Regions from separate parts of the Glutamicibacter sp. AOP5-A2-18 genome, predicted to be linked through region 1. Evidence: riboswitches for the same ligand, from Rfam matches in the RefSeq annotation. Region 1 holds a riboswitch; each other region holds the start of a gene.
What was found. Region 1 has a riboswitch for S-adenosylmethionine ahead of ACT3RW_RS16995 (flavin reductase family protein). Riboswitches for the same ligand answer to the same signal wherever they lie in the genome.

Region 1 (4,792 bases):
AGCTTGTTCCACTTCGATGGTTGAGATGTTTTCGCCACCGGAAATGATGATGTCTTTGGCCCTGTCGCGCACCTGAATGTAGCCGTCGGGATGCATGACGCCTAAGTCGCCGGTGTGGAACCATCCGCCGGCAAAGGCCTGTGCGGTTGCTTCTTCGTCTCGGTAATAGCCGATCATGACATTGTTACCGCGCAAGACGATTTCGCCCATAGTCTGGGCATCGGCAGGAACGTCGAACATGTTCTCATCAACAATGCGTGCCGACTCCGCGGTGATCATTCCGACGCCTTGGCGGGCTAGCTTGGCCACGCGTTCGGCCGGCTCTAGCTGATCCCATTCTTCTTGGTATTCGCAGACTGTGTAGGGGCCATACACTTCGGTCAGCCCATAGACGTGAACGACTTCGATGCCCAGTTTCTGCAACTTGGAAATGATGGCCGGGGACGGTGGAGCTCCAGCGGTGGTGATGCGCAGCGGAGCCTGAAGTTGGTGCGCCCGAGTCGAGTCGGCGATGATCGAGCAAACAGTCGGGGCACCGCACAGGTGAGTAGTTCCGAGGTTCTCGATGGCATCCCACACTGCATCTTCACGCACTCCACGCAGGCATAGATGGGTGCCACCAACTGCGGTCACTGCCCAAGGTGTACACCAGCCGTTACAGTGAAACATCGGTAGCGTCCAGAGGTATCGGGTCGCTGAGCTAAGGCCCTGATGGTGCGCTTCACCCAGAGAGTTTAGGTAGCTGCCGCGGTGCGAGTAGAGCACACCCTTGGGCTTTCCCGTGGTCCCCGAGGTGTAGTTCAAGGCGATGGCAGAGCACTCGTCCGCGATCGCATAGGGCAGTTTCTCGTCGCTGGTGGTAGACAGCAATTGCTCCAAGGTTCCATCAACTTCCACGTTCGGGCGTGGGGAGGTGAACTGGTCGTCGGTGATCTCAATCAGTGCCTGCAGGCCGGGGTTTTCGCCTCGCAGGGTTTTGGTGTTCTCCAATAATTCGGTATCGGCCAGGAGGAGCTTCGCTCCCGAATGGTCGATGATGTACTGCAGCTCGTGGGCGGAGAGTCGCGTGTTCAGAGCGATGAGCACACCCCCAGCTAGCGGCACGGCGTAGTGAGCCATCAACATCTCAGGAGTATTTGGTGCCAAGACCGCTACTCGGTCACCGGGTTCGATGCGCTCGGCTAGTACTTGAGCAAAACGGTGCACCCGAGTTTCGAATTCTTTGTAGGTATAACTACGAGTCCCATGAATGATGGCGGTCTTGCTGGGGTAGGCCTCGGCCGAGCGTTCAAGGAAACGCAACGGGGTTAGTTCTGAATGGTTGGCCTGAATTTCTACCATGGAGGCATCCTTCACTCATCATCTCTGGCAACGGCGGCAGGCAATGAATGGTGTGACGCATAACACTGCATCTTTTATCGTGGCATGAACCTGAACGCCAGAGAAAGGAACCCGGTTTCATTACGGTGGGCGGCCCCAGAAAAGCGTTGAAGTGGCCTTGGTGACCGAGCTGGGCAGGATGTCACCGATAAGCGGATTGCGTTATGGATCACACATCTTCTGAATAATTGACTGCCAGACACCTCGATGTAGGCCTATGCGTCGAATGAATCATTGAATATTGCGATTTACGAAGTGATTTGTTTGACGATACTTCGTCATGACCCATATCGTTTTAAACAGAATCAAGAGCATCAGCTATAAGCCCTGGCTTGCTGATCGGCAACCCTCTCTACGGTAGTGGGGTGCTCCAGGTGAGGATTCGGTTTCGCGCTAAATGGTGTTGAAACAAGTACCGCGCACTGCGTGAATGATCAGTGAGAAGTGGATTCGGGGACGCCGAACCGTTTGCTCGGGTCTCTTCAGCGCCGTGGGCAAGACCAGAAGGAATCGAGCCATGTCATTGAATCGTGAACTTGACCCGCTGACGCTCCGCAAGGTTTTCGCTCAGCACCCCTCAGGCATCGCAGCTCTTTGCGCCGAGATTGACGGTGTAAAAACCGGAATTATCGCTTCGTCGTTCACCGTTGGTGTTTCGTTGGAACCTGCGCTGGTGATGTTTGCAGTACAGAAAACTTCTAACACCTGGCCCAAATTACGCGAAGCTGGCCACATTGGCGTCTCAGTGCTCAGCGACCGCAATGGGGGAGTGTGCGCGCAGCTCGCCTCAAAGACCGGTGACCGCTTCCGTGGTGTAGACACTGCCGTCACTGATCGTGGCGCGCTGTTTATCGAGGAATCCACATTGTGGCTGGAGACTTCCATCTACAACGAAGTTGAAGCTGGAGATCACTGGGTCGTCTTCTTGGAAGTGCACGGGCACCACGCCTCCGAACATTCGCCACAGATCTTCCATGATTCACGATTTCATTCAATCCCAGTTCCTGAACTCGTCTAAAACTTCAGCTAGCTAGTTGCTCAAACGCTCCGGACGGAACACACGGTGTTCCACCCGGAGCGTTTTTGCGTGACGGCAGCATTTTGATGATGTGGTGAGTTATCCACGGGGACAAAAGATGCCTTGGGGCAAAGAAATGTGGACGACGTCGTTTTTGAGGGTCAAGTGAACCGCTTAACCTACGGTGACTAAGGGTTTTAGGAGAATCTCACTATCCACAGGGTTATCCACACGCTTGTGGGTGATGTGTGTAGAACTCTGTGCATATCGCTAATAACCCCGAATTCCGGGTGTTTTTGGCTGTTGATAACTCTGCGAAGGGTGCCGCAAGCTTCAACAAAATATTTTTCTGTCCACAGCTGTGTAAACACAAACACCCAAGTCAAAACATATTACCGAATGGTAATAGTTATTAATCCACAGGGTTCTCCCCAGTTAGTGAACAGGGCAGTCCACAAGTCAGGCCATGTTATGCACAGGCGCTGTGGATAACGAGGTTTACGTGAGCAAATAACGGTCTTAGTGTTGACTTTGGGACAGAAATATCCACAGACGCTTTTTCAGTTGTCGGTATCGACTGACATGATGGAGCGTTGCCATCTGGCAAGGAAGTTTTTCCCAGCGGTTCAATAGGGATGGAAGTGGCTGTAATGAGTGCTGAGCCGGTTTACGAGGCACGGGAATCCGACGCGGGGCGCAAGCCGCCACAGGACATCGAGGCGGAAATGTCCGTGCTCGGTGGCATGATGCTCTCCAAGGACGCCATTGCAGACGTAGTTGAAGCACTGCGTGGCACCGATTTCTATCGTCCCGCTCACGAATCCATTTACGAAGCAATCATCGATCTTTATGGTCGAGGAGAACCAGCCGATGCGGTGACCGTTGCTGACTTACTGACCAAACGTGGAGAGATCTCACGTATTGGTGGAGCCGCATATCTGCACAACCTCATCCAGCAAGTCCCAACCGCTGCGAACGCTGGATACTACGCAGAAATCGTACGAGAACGCGCAGTACTTCGTCGTTTGGTGGACGCCGGTACCCGCATTGTTCAGATGGGTTACTCGCCAGACGGTGAAGTTGATGCCATCGTCAACGAAGCTCAGGCTGAGGTCTACAAGGTTGCCGAAAACCGCAGCAGTGAAGACTACGTACGCCTTTCGGACATTATCGAAGGCACCGTTGACGAAATCGAAAACGCAGCCAACGCAGGCGACGGCATCACCGGCGTACCTACCGGTTTCTACGAATTTGATGAGCTGACCCAGGGCCTCAAGGGTGGTCAGATGATCATCATCGCGGCCCGTCCCGCCGTCGGTAAGTCGACCTTCGCACTGGACTTCGCACGCTCTGCAGCCATCAAGAACAATATGGCTACCGTCTTCTTCTCCTTGGAAATGGGCCGCAACGAGATCGCGATGCGCCTGCTTTCGGCAGAAGCCTCCATCCAGCTTCAGGACCTGCGAAAGGGTTCGGTGGAAGACTCGCAGTGGACCAAGATTGCAACCACCATGGGTCGCTTGAACGAAGCTCCACTATTCATCGATGATTCGCCGAATATGTCCATGATGGAAATCCGTGCCAAGTGCCGTCGACTCAAGCAGCGCAACGAGCTGCGTATGATTGTTCTTGACTACCTGCAGCTGATGAGCTCGGGTAAGCGCGTTGAATCCCGTCAGCAGGAAGTCTCGGAGTTCTCGCGTAACCTGAAGTTGCTGGCCAAAGAACTCGACGTTCCACTGATTGCACTGTCTCAGCTGAACCGTGGTTCCGAACAGCGAACCGACAAGAAGCCAATGATTTCCGATCTTCGTGAATCGGGCTCGATTGAGCAGGACGCCGACATGGTTATCTTGCTGCATCGTGATGATGTTTACGACAAGGAAAACCGTCCGGGTGAAGCTGACGTGATCATCGCTAAGCACCGTGCGGGTCCAACTAAGACCATCACCGTAGCCTTCCAGGGTCACTACTCACGCTTTAATAACATGTCCTCAGAGGGCTAGTTCCAGCCAGATTCGATTTGCTGGCTATAGTGAGTTCCATGATTGCTTCTTTGCAGGCTCTGCTGTGGGGTACGGTGGCCGGCTCGGCACTTTTGCTGGGTTCCGGTGCGGCCTGGTGGTTCAAGATCCCAAAAGTTTGGGTCTGCGCGATCATGGCTTTCGGCGCCGGAGTATTGGTTAGTGCGCTGAGTTTTGAGTTGGTGTTAGAAGCCTTCGAAACCGGTGGCCTGCTAGCTACCATCGCTGGCGTGCTGGTAGGTGCCGGACTATATTTCTTAGCCAATCGATTACTGGATTGGCGTACGAAAAAGCGTCAAGTGAAGTCAGGTAAAGGCAGCCAAGGGGAATCGTCAGGCACCGCCCTGGCCGTTGGTGCACTGATTGACGG
Region 2 (4,792 bases), 2.8 Mb from region 1:
AGCGACGGTTTCAGCTTTTAACCCTTCGCATGCGCGCTCCAGCGCTGCAATGCCCCAGTCAGCAACTTCGTCAAAAAAGACGTTGAACGCTGGCTCGTCGAATTGGATGACATCCACTCCAGCGGCTTCGAGTTCCTTGGCTTCCTGATTCAGGATGGTAGCGAACTCCCAGGCCAATTTTTCGCGGCTCTGGTAGTGAGCGTCATACAAGGTGTCCACCATGGTCATTGGGCCAGGCAACGTCCACTTAATCTGCTTGTCAGTGTATGAACGCAGGAACTTTGCATCGTCAACAAATACTGGCTTTTTTCGCTCTACTGCACCAACAACAGTGGGCACGCTTGCGTCGTAGCGGTTGCGGATGCGCACGGTCTCACGCTTTTCAAAGTCAACACCGCTCAGGTGCTCAATGAAGGTTGTGACGAAGTGCTGACGGGTCTGTTCGCCATCGCTAATGATGTCGATGCCACGCTGAGTCTGCTCCAGTACGGCAGCGCGCATGGCATCTTGCTTTCCTTCGCTCAGCTCGGAACCTTGGAGCTTCCAATCGGACCACAGGGTCTCAGGTTGGGCCAGCCATGAAGGCTTGGGGAGGCTGCCGACGATTGAGGTTGGAATTAGCTTTGAAGTCATCGTTTATCTTTCGATTCTCAGGCGACAGGAGTTGGGCAGGTGGCGGAAAATTGGTTGAGCAATTCTTGATTAGGGATGATGAAGTGCTCCTGCGTGTACTTACCCTGGCTAGCTCCGAGTCGGGTGCGTTCTTCGCGGTCGTAGTCGATCCGAGTCGGAGCGAAGTCCTGAGCGCTCAGGCTTGGACGGTAGACCGACGGGGCAGCACAATTGGCGTTGTAAATCTCGGGGCGGTAGATCTTCTGAAAGGTCTCCATGGTGCTAATCAGACTGATCAACTGCAGGTTGGTGTAGTCATTGAGTAGATCGCCACGGAAGTAGAAAGCCAGTGGAGCTACGGAACCTGCAGGCATGAAGTAGCGCACCTGCAAACCCATTTTGCCGAAGTAGGTATCGGTCAGGGAGTTCTCGTCCTGCTGGTATTCCAAGCCAAGGACCGGGTGACTATTGCCGGTGCGGTAGTAGGTTTTGGAAGTGGAGACGCTGATGGCGACCACTGGCAACTGGTTAAAACGCTGCTGGTAGGCTTCCGAATCCAAGAAATGCTGGAAGAGCTGGCCGTGAAGGTCGCCGAAATCTTCAGGTAACTTAGGAGCACCCGAGCCGTTGCTGGCCGCCGGAAGCACCACACTGAAGTCATAATCGCGGACGTAAGAAGAGAAATTATTGCCCACCATGCCATGGCTACGGGTACCGGTGAGGCGGTCGACAACGATGGTGTCTAGAACTTCAAGAAGCGGAAAATCCTGCTCTTCATTCTCGGCGGCAAAATGCACGTTGGCCGAGATGATTTCCAGTTCGAGCTCATAACGATCGCCGGCAGGATTGTCCCAGTGAGCCAGCGAATTGAAGCGACGGTTGATCATCGTCAGGGCGTTGCGCAGGTTCTGTTGGCGATTCTCACCACGGGCCAGATTTGCGAAGTTTGTGGTCACTCGTGAGGTGGCACAGGGAGTGTAATTCTCGTCGAATTTGGTGGTGCTAATGCTGAAAGTGAACTCGTCTGCCATGGCGGCCAATCTTGTGATGAGGGCCTGGGCAGGCCGAAAGTAAGTCGATGCGTCCATCATGCAGGGTCTTCATTGATATCAGGTAACTCGATATAACTATGGATTCATATAGACTCAATCTATGGTTCAAGGAACAAGCGGTTTAACATTGCAACAGCTTCGCTACTTCACCGCGGTCGCTACCGAGGGCTCCATCTCCGGTGCCGCCGACCTAATTTACGTCGCGCAGCCCAGCATGTCCGCGGCCATGAAAGAGCTCGAATCACGAGTGGGGCGCACCTTGCTGATGCGATCCGCGAGGGGCGTGACGCTCACCGCCGAAGGCGCGGAATTCCTCGGCTATGCCCGACAGGTCCTGGAGCAGGTGGAGCTGCTGGAGCATCGCTACCTCGGCCGTCCTTCCGCAAGGCGACTGCTGGGCGTCTCCACCCAGCACTACTCATTTTCGGTTGATGCCTTTGTGCGCATGGTTCAGGCCAGCGGCGCAGAGGAGTACCAATTTTCGCTCCGTGAGACCCGCACCGAGGAAATCATTGAGGACGTACGCACTCTACGTAGCGACATTGGGATCTTGTACCGCAACGACTTCAACCGGAAAGTGATCGACAAGCTGCTGCGCGAATCCAGGCTTGTCTTCCATCCGCTGTTCTTGGCCGATCCGCACATTTTTATCTCGCGCAGCAACCCGCTGGCCTCGCGTGCACAGGTGACGCTTGAAGACCTCGAGGACCTGCCGCGGCTTACCTTCGACCAGGGTGCAAACAACTCCTTCTACTTTTCCGAAGAGGTGCTCTCCACCCGTTCAAGCCAACGCGAAATTCAAGTCTCGGACCGCGCCACGATCTTTAACCTCATGATCGGCTTGGGCGGGTACACCATCTCCACCGGCATCATCAGCGACGAGCTTGATCCCTCCATCGTTGCCATCCCGCTGTCCATCGACGAGCGAATCGAGATCGGTTGGATCGACCACGCCGGGATCCCGCTCACCGATCAAGCGCAGCGTTATTTGGAAGAAGTGCGTGCGGTGGTCGCCAGCTTTGACGTTGAGGTGCTGGGCTAAAACCGTAACAGTGTGTCATCTCTAGCCTTCGAGTCGTCACACTAGCAGGGCAAAACTGCTAGATTCCACGGATTATGCTCAAAGTGGCGCGTCATAAACAGGTCGTAAACCCCGTGTCATCATGACAACTTGGCGACATATGAAGCGTGGCGACCTTGTATGAAGCCGTGAGCCCAATGCCGCTTGCGCCGCCCGGGGCAGATATCGAACCATGGAAGAACAACAAACCATCAAGAGCGACTAAGAGATCTGGCTCGAAGACGTCGCAGCAACCATCGGGAAACCGAAAGGTGCTAATGCCAGGGACGATGGAGCAGTTCCGAACGCTTTTAAGCGCACTGTGCCTCGTACCAAGTCAGTGTTCGGGCTTTGGTACGGGTTACATCTTTCGGTGCACTCCCTCGCTAGGAAACGAGAAGGAGCTATGAGCCAAGGAACCGACGCGGTCCACGCAGGGTATCGACCAAGCGGAGATTTCCGCCCGATGCTGCCACCACTACATAACTCCGCAGCGTACCAATTTGAATCCCATGCTGAAGCGATCGAAAAGTTCGCTATGCGCCAGTCCGGGTTCACGTACTCACGCACCGGTAACCCCACCGTTTCGATCCTCGAACAGCGTGTAGCCGCGCTGGAAGGTGGAGCTCAGGCGGTGGCCACCGCCTCGGGACAGGCAGCTGTTTCACTGTCCCTGTTGGCGCTGACCCAGGGACCTAAGCACATTGTGGCGTCTTCCTCGCTATACGGCGGCACGGTGGACCTACTGACCGACTCCTTCGCCGACTTTGGCATCCGCGTCAGCTTTGTTGACCAAGCCGATCCGGCAGCCTGGGCCGGGGCCATCGAGGATGAGACCCGCGCGTTTTTCCTAGAGTCCGTGTCCAACCCGCTGTGCACGGTGGCCGATCTTCCCGCTATTTCGGCGATCGCCCACGAGCACAACATCCCGGTGGTCGTGGATAACACCCTGGCCACCCCGTTGAACTTCCGCCCGCTAGATTTTGGCGCGGATATTGTGGTCCACTCGGCCACCAAGGGTCTGGCCGGCCATGGCTCGGTACTTGGCGGCGTGGTGGTGGATTCGGGAAAGTTCGACTTCTCCGATCCGCTGCGTTGGCCACAGATTGCCGCCCCACGCGTGCGGTTGAACAATACTTCCTTGCTCGAACGCCACGACTCTGCTGCCTATGCGATGCTGGTGCGTTCCAAGTTCCTGCACGATCTAGGTCCGGCATTAGCTCCGGCCAGCGCCCAAGGCATTTTGGCCGGCATCGAAACTTTGCCGGTGCGTGCAGCGCATGTACAGCGCAGCGTGAGCACCCTGATCCAAGAGCTCTCCGGCCACCCGGGCATCGCGGCCATCCATCACCCCTCACAATCCAGCCACCCGAGCCACACCGTGGCCCAACAGCTCACCCCCAAGGGCACCGGCTGCGTGCTGGCCATCGAGTTGGCACACCCGTCGCTAGTTTCCCCGGTGATTGATGGGCTAGAACTGATCAGTTTGGCCGCGAACGTGGGGGACACCCGCACGATGATTTTGCACCCGGCCACCATGACCCATTGCCGGCTCTCGGCCGATCAGTTGGCCGACGCTGGCCTGAACGCCTCCACCCTGCGCCTTTCGGTCGGGCTTGAAGATCCTGTGGATCTGCTCGCAGACCTGAACCGCGCGCTTGATAATGCACTAAACCGGGCCCTGGCCCCACAAACTCAAGGAGCATGATGACTGGCTTCAACACTCAGGCCGTACACGCAGGCCAGGAAAAAGACCCACACACCGGCGCCGTTGTTCCGCCGATCTACCAGACCAGCACCTTCATCCAGGACGGTATTAACGTACTGCGATCCGGGCACGAATACTCCCGCGGCTCCAACCCCACTCGAGATGGTTTCCAAGACCAGCTCACCATCCTAGAAAACGGCGCGGCCGGTTTTGCCTTCGCCTCAGGTATCGCCGCCGAAGATGCGCTGCTGCGTGCCGTGCTGGAACCGGGCGATCACATCGTTCTGGGCGCCGACGGTTACGGCGGCACCAACCGGTTGATCTCCAAATTGCACAGCAAATGGGGCATCACCTCCTCGG
Region 3 (4,792 bases), 2.7 Mb from region 1:
AAGAAGTACTAATGCTCGGCTTCCTGTTCACCTACGCAAAGAAGCTGAACCTAGGATTGTGGACTACGATCTTCGGCTCGGCAGTGATCCGTGGCAGTTACCACCTGTACCAAGGAGTGGGGCCGATGATCGGCAATATGCTCATGGGCGTGGTGTTCGGCTGGGTTTATCAAAAGTACGGTCGGGTGATGCCACTGGTGATCGCGCACTTCCTGCTTGATGCCATCGGCTTTGTCGGTTATGCCCTGATCGGTCCGGCGATCGGGATCGGCAACTAAACCCCTAAACTGTAGGCATGCAGATTTCACAGCTGACCGCGCAACAGATAAACCAAGCCGTGGCACTGTGGGAAGCCACCGGGCTGACCCGGCCGTGGAACGACCCATACGCCGATGCGCAGCGTGCCTTAGATACCCCAACTTCCACGGTGCTGGCCGTGATCGAGGAAGACAAAGTTGTTGCCACTGCGATGGTGGGCCACGACGGGCACCGTGGCTGGCTCTACTATGTGGCCGTTGATCCGCTCAAGCAGGGTACCGGGCTTGGCAGCACAATGGTTCAGGCCGCAACAAGCTGGCTAGTGGACCGTGGTGTGCCCAAGGTGCAGTTGATGGTGCGTAATGAAAACGCTGCCGTGCTCAATTTCTATGAGCGTCTGGGATTTGTGGACCAAAACGTTGTGGTTCTAGGCAAGCGTCTGGATGCCAGCACATAAAAAGAGGTAGGTGGGGACGCCATTGTCCCCGCCTACCTTTGAAAGATGTTGTTGTTACAGCACAACCGGACCGTTATCGGTTTCGAAGGTCACCGTCATGATTCCCGGGGTACCGTTGGGTGCCTCATAGTCCATGACTACTGGGCCCAGATTCACGTTTTCAGGTTGCCCCAACCATTCCAGCACACGATCACGCGAGCCGGCAATGGTGATCTCGCTGATCGCGCCGCTCGGTTCAAGTGCCTTGGAAGGATGCAGATCCTTAGCTTCTTCGTCCCAGGAAATCAGGTACGGGCACTGCGGGTCGGCGATCAAACCCTTAATGCCGATCTGCTGCCAGGTCAGCTCGCGACCATCGGGGAATTTGCGGTTGCCCGGAACCGACTTGCGGCCCAGCCGTTCTTCGGCGCTGGACAGATCGTCCACCGAAACGCACCAGCCCATCCAGCCGCCGCCGAGCTCAGAACGCGCTCGTACCGCTTGGCCAAAAGGAGCCTTGTCGCTGGCGGGGTGGTTGAGCACTTCAACCACTTCCAAATACTGACCATGCTTCAACGGGAAGATGACATTACGTGTTCCGAAGCGCGGATGCACGCCTCCCTTAACGAACTCCAAACCCAAGGCCTCGGAGATTCTCTGCGCGGTTGGCAGCAACCCATCTGGGCCGCAGGCATAACTTACGTGATCTAACCTCATCATGTGCCCATCATGACAACATGTGATGACAGTCTCTACTTAGGCAAGCCTAATTTTTAATCGGTGATCGAATTCTCTGCACCTAAATCGCGCCTGGCGCGAAATATGACCGATTGCTACCCATTTTGCGCTCTCACATTGCAAAAATCTTCGGTTTTCGGGCACACTGGAAGTAGGTCATGAGTCCCAGTAATAAGCCCCGGCTTACTGGGCGGCAACCCTCCAACCGCGGTGGGGTGCCCCGGGTGAAGACCTGGCCCTTAGGAGCAAAAAGCTGCTAAGGACAAGCGCGGGTAACCCTGGAAGTGCCTTCATGAGGATCTTTCTGTCGGTGTCTTCTCAGTGGTCTACCCCAAAAGTCACAGAACTATTTTTGGAGGAAACCATGAGCAATAACTGGTCATTTGAAACCCGTCAGATCCACTCCGGGCAGACCCCAGATCCAACCACCGGTGCCCGGGCACTACCGATCTTCCAGACCACTTCCTTTGTCTTCCCAAGCGCAGAAAGTGCTGCAGCCCGTTTTGCGCTGCAGGAACTGGAACCGATCTACACCCGCATCGGCAACCCCACCACCGACGCAGTAGAAACTCGCATCGCCGATCTAGAAGGCGGCGTGGGTGCGCTGTTGCTGTCCTCCGGACAGGCCGCGACCACCTTGGCCATCCTGAACCTCGCCGAGTCCGGCGATCACCTGGTGGCCAGCCCAAGTTTGTATGGCGGAACCCAGAATCTGCTTAAGCACACGCTTAAGCGCCTGGGCATCGAGGTCAGCTTTGTGGCCGACCCGGATAACCTGCAGGATTGGCGCGACGCGGTGCGCCCAAACACCAAGGCGTTCTTCGGCGAAACCATTTCCAACCCACGCCAAGACGTGCTGGACATCGAAGAAATCGCCAAGATCGCCCATGAAAATGGAGTGCCGCTGCTGGTGGATAACACCTTGGCCACTCCGTACCTGATCCGCCCGATCGAATTTGGGGCTGACATCGTCATCCACTCGGCCACCAAATTCCTGGGCGGTCACGGCAACGCGATCGCCGGGGTGATTGTGGACTCGGGCAACTTTGACTTTGCCAAGGACCCGCAGCGCTTCCCGGGCTTTAACACCCCGGACGAGTCCTACAACGGCCTGGTTTTTGCTCGCGATCTTGGCGTGAACGGCATCCTCGGCGCCAACCTGGCCTACATCCTCAAGACGCGAGTCCAGCTCTTGCGCGATTTGGGTTCAGCGCTGTCACCTTTTAACGCGTTCTTGATCGCCCAGGGGCTAGAAACCCTGTCCCTGCGCGTTGAGCGCCACGGTGAAAACGCGCGCGAAGTGGCCAACTGGCTCGAAGCCCGTGATGAAGTGCAGCAGGTCGCCTATGCGGGCCTAGCCTCCTCACCATGGTTTGAGCGCGCCAAGAAGTACAGCCAGCACGGCGCCGGATCGGTGCTCGCCTTTGAGCTTTCTGGCGGTGCGCCGGCAGGCCAAGCCTTTGTAAACGCCCTTGAGCTGCACTCCCATGTGGCCAACATCGGCGATGTGCGCTCGCTGGCCATCCACCCGGCGTCCACCACCCACGCTCAGCTCTCCGAGGCCGATCAGCTTGCCGCGGGCGTAAGCCCCGGCTTGGTGCGCTTGAGCGTCGGACTAGAAAATATCAAGGACATTTTGGCCGATCTCCAGTTGGGCTTTAACGCTGTGGCAGCCCTTGAGAATAAGGAATTGCAGGAAACGCTCTAGGTATGGCATCCATTGCAACCAACGAAGAAACACCGCTCGCCCACGGCCAAGACGGCATGACGCGCCGTAGCGCTGTGGGGGAGTACCACTTTGAGTTTGGCGGCTACCTGCCACAGGTAGAACTCGCCTACGAAACGTGGGGCAAGCTGAGCGCCGATGGCTCCAACGCCGTGCTGGTGATGCATGCTTTGACCGGCGACGCACATGTCGCCCAGGGGCATTCATCCCTACCCGGATGGTGGGACGGCTTTATCGGCCCCGGGGCCACGATCGACAGCACAAAGTACTTCGTTCTCGCCGTTAATATGGTCGGCGGTTGTAATGGATCCACCGGGCCGTCTTCGCCGGACGCACACGGTGTACCCTATGGGTCGCGTTTCCCCTTTGTCACCATCAAAGATTCGGTGCGCCTTGAAGCGCGCCTGGCCGCGCAGCTAGGAATTAGCTCCTGGCATGCGGTGATTGGTGGTTCCATGGGTGGGGCGCGAGCCTTGGAGTACGCCGTTGAATTCCCCGAGCAGGTCAAAAACCTGGTGGTGATGGCATCTAGTGCCCAAGCCACCGCGGAACAGATCGCCTTCGCTCAAGTGCAGACCCAGTCCATCAGGCTGGATGCGAACTTTGCTGGCGGAGACTACTACGCCAACGAGGCGCGCCCACATGCCGGGCTAGGCCTGGCTCGGCGTCTGGCGCACATCACGTACCGTTCGGAAGCTGAACTTGAAGCGCGCTTTGGTCGCACCGCACAACCTGGCGAGGCGCCCACGGGCAAACTCTCGGGGCCGCGCGGTCGCTACCAAGTTGAAAGCTACCTGGACCACCAAGCCACGAAGCTGGCCAACCGCTTTGATGCCAACAGCTACCTGCTGCTGACCGAAGCGCTGATGAGCCACGACGTGGCTCGCGGTCACGACTCGCTGTGCTCCGCCTTAGCGAGGCTGGAGAACGTGAACGTGCTGGTGGTCGCCGTGAGCTCGGACCGTCTGTACTTCCCGGAGCAATCGCACAAGCTAGCCGCGGCACTGCCAACACCGGTGCCGGTGCACTTTATCGATTCCCCGATCGGGCACGATGCTTTTTTGACCGACGCGCATCAGCTCGATGGTGTTCTGCGCACAACGGTTTTTAACCGCTAAAGAAGTCGGCCCATACAAGAGCCCATACAACAGTAGGGGCAGCCGCCACCAGTTTTCGGTGGATGCTGTCCCTACTATTTTGCTGTTTTCTAACCCCTACTGTGCGCAGTCGCCGGCGCCGAGGGAATCGTTCGGTTTAGCCACGGTAAATGGTGTGGCCGACGGACGCTTTGCGCTGATGCCATCACCCGAAGACTGGTGACGTAAACGACGCAGCACCCACGGGGCCAAGTGCTCGCGCGCCCAGTGTAGGTCCTCGAAGCGTGCCTCGCGCCAGGTGCGTAGATCCTGCACCGGCTCCACTTTGGTATCCAAGGTGTGCGGTACGTTGAGTGAATCCAGCGCCATGGCGGCGATTCGCTGATGCCCCAGAGGGGAGAAGTGCAGGCGGTCCGGTGCCCACATCTGCGGTTGGTGCAGTTCACGCAGGGCCCACATATCGCCCACGATCGCGTCGTAGCGAGCGGCGACGGCGCGCACATTCTCGTTGTAGATCGCGACCTTGCCGCGGATGCT
Region 4 (4,792 bases), 3.3 Mb from region 1:
CGTTCTTCACGAGCTTGGTATTCGTGGTGCCTAATGCGTTGCCGCCACGTTCAGTTGCAGCGTTGCCAAAGATCTGACCATCCAGCACCCGTGGGAACCAACGGTCCTGAAACTTCTCGGGTTGCAATGCGATGGTCTCTACAAAGGCGAAATGGCTGCGCAACAAATGAGCCACATTGGAATCTGCCGTGGCAAGTTCAATCAGCAAACGGAAGAGGTGCTCGTGACTGACTGGTGTGCCACCGTGACTTTCAGGTACGCGCAACGTGGTAAATCCTGCGTCCTTGAGCCACTGCACCTGCTCAAATGGCAGAACACGGTTTTGTTCGCGTTCTCGGCTTCCCTCAGCTATTCGTGCGAAAACTTCACTGAAACGCTTGAGCAGTTCCTGGTAGTGGCTCTCTGTTGTTGCCGCGGCGATTGTCGTCATTGCTTCTCCCTGCAGGACATCGGTATCTAAGTTCAGTATCAAAAAGTAGTGGCCCCACGACGCGGATCAACTATCGTCGTGGGGCCAAGGCCTACTTATTCCAGGTGGCGAAATCTGCTTCCAGGTCGCGGTCCCATGGGGTGCCTAGAGCGCCGTCAAGGTAATCTGCGTACCACTTGCTTGACCTCATCTGAGTGATAAGCCTCTTCAAGGACTTTGCCCTTCTCGGTATCCATGAATCCAGGTTTGGCACCAATGATGTTGATGTATGGAAGTGCTTCTTCTTCCTTTTCAAAGAGCAACGCGTCGTCTGGGTTCAGACCAATCTCGGCGCCGAGGCGAGCAAAGAGGAATCCGGCGTCAACGTCCGGCAGAGTCTTGGACAATGACTGCTGATCAACTTCAACAAACTTGAAGTTCTTTGGGTTCTCCAAAATGTCATTCTGCGACAGGCGAATCACGCTCTTGTTTGGCGTGACCTTCAATACCCCTGCCTTATCAAGCAGGGCCAATGCGCGACCATTATTAGCGGTATCTACAGGCAATGCGATGGTGGCACCGTTAGGCAGTTCCTTGATGGAATCGTACTTTTTCGAGTACACGCCGGCTGGTGAACTGTACATGTAGAAGGCTGGATCCACATCCACGTTCTGGTCCTTCTTGAACTGCTCAAGGTAGGCACCGTGCTGGAAGAAGTTCGCATCATACTCACCGTTAGATACCACGTGGTTTGGCTGCACGATATCGGTGACATACGTGGCATCCAGCTTCCAACCCTTCTCAGCCAGTAGCTTCTGAGCGATCTTGGTGGGCTCCTGTGACGGAGCCGATTCGGTGACAATGATCTTGATGGTCTTGTCCCCAGTTCCGGAAGCTTCTCCGCCTCCGACCAGACCACATGAGGTTAGTCCTAAGAGTGCTGCCGAGCCAGCGGCGAAGGTCAAGAAAGTACGACGAGATACTGCCATGATGTTTTCCTTAGATAAAGTGCGAGTTGAGAAGAAGTGTTTAGCGTTTGTCTGCTGCACGCGAGAGCCGAGTACCAACAAACTGAACTGCGTGCACCAGCAAGATCATCAGAATGATCGCTAGGAGCATGACGCCGGTTTCGTAACGGTAGTAGCCGTAGCGGATAGCAAAATCGCCAATACCTCCGCCACCTACCAGACCGGCCATCGCTGAGTACGAGATGAAACTGACCGTCATGATGGTGACAGATGAGAGCAGTGCAGGTCTTGCCTCGACAAGTAATACTTCGCGAATGATCTGTCCGCGGGTAGCACCCATGGCCTGCGCAGCTTCAACAACTCCATTGCCAAGCTGGCTGATGTTCTGTTCCACAAAACGTGCAAAATAAGGAATCGCGTTAATCGTCAGCGGAACAATGACGGCAGCAGTTCCAATGGTCGTTCCCACCACAAACCGGGTGAACGGGATGATGGCAATCAGCAAAATAAGGAATGGGAAGGAACGGATGGTGTTCACTATTCCGTCAACAATCTGGTGCAACCGCGGACGGGGACGCAGACCATTAGGCGACATGGAGAACAGCCAGATCCCCAGTGGCGTTCCGAGCAAAATTGCAATTGGAATGGCGACCAGAAGCATGGCGAAAGTTTGTGCCATGGCCACCCAAATTTCCGGGGCCAGTTCAACAATTCGGTCAAAGTTAAAAGCTGCTGCACTGCCGTTGCTCGTGCCCAGCACTAGTGAAGATAAGTTCATTGGTAATCCAGGTTCTTTATACGCGCGCTACGTGGGCAGCTGATGAGGATGAAACGGGTTTTGGGCTGCGGTTCAACGTAATTTCATCGCTGATCAGATAGCGTCCGATAGGCGTCGTGGGTTCAAAGCCAGGCTCTTGCAACTCATTCAGGGCGAACTCTTCAACTACTGAACCGTCTTCCATTACCGAGACGCGGTCTGCGATGGCCTTAATAACGTTCATTTCGTGCGTGACAATAACTGTGGTGATTCCGAGGCTGGCGTTGATGTCGCTGAGGTACTGCAGCACCGAGGTCGTGGTTCGCGGATCCACTGCACTGGTCGGTTCATCGCACAAGAGGACTTTTGGCTCGGTCACCAACGCTCGTGCAATGGAGATGCGTTGCTTCTGACCGCCTGAAAGCTGTCCTGGGTATGCGCTGGCCTTGTCAGCCAAATCAACAATGGCCAAAGCTTCCAAGGCGCGTTCGCGACGCTCGTTTTTTGCTACACCAGCAAACTTCAGATTCAGTTCCACGTTCTGCAACGCGGTGCGATTGTTCAGCAGATTGAAGTGCTGAAAAATCATTCCGATTTCATGTCGTTGCTTACGCAAATCGCCATCGCTGAGTCCGGTAAGTTCCACGTCATCGACAAAAACCTGACCGGAGGTTGGGCGCTGAAGTAAGTTGATGTTGCGCAACAGCGTTGACTTGCCAGCACCGGAGAAGCCGATGATCCCGTGAATGCTTCCGGCTTCAATGTTCAGGGTCACGTCTTTAACTGCCGTGAATTGATCCTGGCCATTGCCAAATGTTGTTGTTACGTTCTCAAGACGAATCATCATCGCTCCTTTACTGCTTGGTTATACGGAGCGTTCTTCACGAGGAAAACCTGTCTTTAAACAGACTTTCCCGTCGCGAAGTGAAAGTACTCCATCGGTCCTGGCTGTAGCACCGCTCCCTTACGGGTGGTTGCTGCGACGTCGTTGAGCCAGATCTCTCAGTCGCTCTGGATGGTGTGTGTTCGGTTGTACGGTCCGAACGATTTAAGTCTGTCTTCCATGGCCATGACCGAACAATAATTACGTAAACGGAAGTCATGAAGTCACCAAAACTTACTCACAACGTCAAAAAATTGCTTTGGTTTGCGTAGCAATTCTTCACTTTCCTCAAAGGTTTCGAATCAAGACGACGACCCTTGACGTATTGATTCCCCTTTTGGTTTCATGCGCACGACTGACCGTCGGGAATTGAACCGCGAGGGACGTGGTTGTATTAGTTTGCAGACCAACGAGAGGACAACATGAAGATTGCAATTGCAGGAGCCACCGGACAGCTGGGCCAACTGGTTATCAACGCACTATTAGAGCGCGGTGCAGATCCTGCACAACTGGTTGCCCTTGGACGTTCTGAAGAAAAACTCGCTCCTCTGGCGGGCAAGGGTCTGGAGACCCGCGCCGCTGACTACAACGTCGAGGCAAGCCTGGTGTCAGCTCTCGAAGGCGTAGACAAGTTGCTTCTGATTTCAGGTAGCGAAGTTGGCCAGCGCATCACCCAGCATGAGAACGTCATCAACGCTGCCCAGCGCGTGAACGTATCGCTGATTGCTTATACCTCTATTGCCAATGCCCTGACCGGCAACATGAAACTGGCGCAAGAGCATGTGGCTACCGAACAGTTACTGGCGGGCTCCGGCATTGAATACGTCTTGCTACGCAACGGTTGGTACACCGAAAACTACACCGATCAGCTCCTGGGCTACCTCAACAGCCGCGTAGTTCTCGGCGCCGCAGGTAACGGCAGGATCAGCGCCGCCCCACGTGCCGACTACGCAGAAGCAGCCGCAGCGGTATTGCTCTCCGAAGAAAATGAGTCCGGCAAGATCTACGAACTTGGTGGCGACAAGGCCTTCACCCTGAGTCAGCTGGCCGGTGCCGTGGGCGCCGCCGCCGGCCAAGAGGTCAATTACCAGGAAGTTGAACCAGAGAAGCTCGTTGCGATCTACACCGAATCCGGCGTGCCAGCACAGTTTGCAGACATCCTGGTTGATACCGACGTGCAGGTTCGTGACGGTGCCCTGGAAGTGAACTCGGCAGATCTTTCCCAGCTCATTGGCCGTCCAACCGCATCGTTGGGTAAGACCATCAAGGAAGCTCTGGCTCAGTAAACTAACCAGCTGCACCAACGCTGAAGTGGGCAGTGATCCCCGACTGACTAGTCGGGGATCACTGCCCACAGTTCTAACGTCATAACTATAAATATTGTGATCACTTGCGCGGAATTACAACGCTTCTAAAAAGATGGCTCGTGTCACACCCCTAGCGCTTCGAGCACTTCCCGTAAATTGACGCATACTTCATCCCCACCTCTTTCAGGAGATCAGAGTATGCAACGATCAAGTTTGCGCGCTTTGGCTGGCGCAACGATTCTTTCTTTGGGACTAGGAGCTTTCACAGTCCTCCCGGCGAGCGCTGACCCAAGGCACACAGAAAAGACCCCGACTGCTACCGGTACCGGAGGCGCAGTAGCTTCCGTGGATCCAGAAGCTTCGGCAGCAGGACTCGAAGTATTGCGTAAGGGTGGCAACGCTGTTGATGCCGCGGTGGCTACCGCTGCAGCCCTAGGTGTCACCGAACCCTACAGCGCTGGCATTGGC

Region 2: it holds a riboswitch for S-adenosylmethionine, as region 1 does, so the genes downstream of both, ACT3RW_RS03390 (O-acetylhomoserine aminocarboxypropyltransferase/cysteine synthase family protein) here and ACT3RW_RS16995 (flavin reductase family protein) in region 1, are expected to answer to the same signal.
Region 3: it holds a riboswitch for S-adenosylmethionine, as region 1 does, so the genes downstream of both, ACT3RW_RS04300 (bifunctional o-acetylhomoserine/o-acetylserine sulfhydrylase) here and ACT3RW_RS16995 (flavin reductase family protein) in region 1, are expected to answer to the same signal.
Region 4: it holds a riboswitch for S-adenosylmethionine, as region 1 does, so the genes downstream of both, ACT3RW_RS01410 (methionine ABC transporter ATP-binding protein) here and ACT3RW_RS16995 (flavin reductase family protein) in region 1, are expected to answer to the same signal.

What each region holds. Positions count from the first base shown of each region.
Region 1 is NZ_JBQSVW010000001.1:3,550,305-3,555,096, reverse strand. It holds gene ACT3RW_RS17000 (AMP-binding protein) at 1-1,341, opposite strand, end outside; SAM riboswitch class IV at 1,684-1,801, shown strand; gene ACT3RW_RS16995 (flavin reductase family protein) at 1,898-2,398, shown strand; gene dnaB (replicative DNA helicase) at 3,049-4,404, shown strand; gene ACT3RW_RS16985 (ZIP family metal transporter) at 4,443-4,792, shown strand, end outside.
Region 2 is NZ_JBQSVW010000001.1:702,590-707,381, forward strand. It holds gene ACT3RW_RS03375 (methionine synthase) at 1-633, opposite strand, end outside; gene ACT3RW_RS03380 (putative oxygenase MesX) at 651-1,643, opposite strand; gene ACT3RW_RS03385 (LysR family transcriptional regulator) at 1,765-2,706, shown strand; SAM riboswitch class I at 2,931-3,021, shown strand; gene ACT3RW_RS03390 (O-acetylhomoserine aminocarboxypropyltransferase/cysteine synthase family protein) at 3,131-4,432, shown strand; gene ACT3RW_RS03395 (cystathionine gamma-synthase) at 4,432-4,792, shown strand, end outside.
Region 3 is NZ_JBQSVW010000001.1:899,164-903,955, forward strand. It holds gene ACT3RW_RS04285 (CPBP family intramembrane glutamic endopeptidase) at 1-278, shown strand, start outside; gene ACT3RW_RS04290 (GNAT family acetyltransferase) at 296-715, shown strand; gene ACT3RW_RS04295 (VOC family protein) at 770-1,414, opposite strand; SAM riboswitch class IV at 1,587-1,707, shown strand; gene ACT3RW_RS04300 (bifunctional o-acetylhomoserine/o-acetylserine sulfhydrylase) at 1,797-3,140, shown strand; gene metX (homoserine O-acetyltransferase MetX) at 3,143-4,276, shown strand; gene ACT3RW_RS04310 (SGNH/GDSL hydrolase family protein) at 4,373-4,792, opposite strand, start outside.
Region 4 is NZ_JBQSVW010000001.1:294,483-299,274, reverse strand. It holds gene ACT3RW_RS01425 (acyl-CoA dehydrogenase family protein) at 1-430, opposite strand, end outside; gene ACT3RW_RS01420 (MetQ/NlpA family ABC transporter substrate-binding protein) at 586-1,398, opposite strand; gene ACT3RW_RS01415 (methionine ABC transporter permease) at 1,439-2,155, opposite strand; gene ACT3RW_RS01410 (methionine ABC transporter ATP-binding protein) at 2,172-2,981, opposite strand; SAM riboswitch class I at 3,067-3,156, opposite strand; gene ACT3RW_RS01405 (SDR family oxidoreductase) at 3,440-4,303, shown strand; gene ggt (gamma-glutamyltransferase) at 4,523-4,792, shown strand, end outside.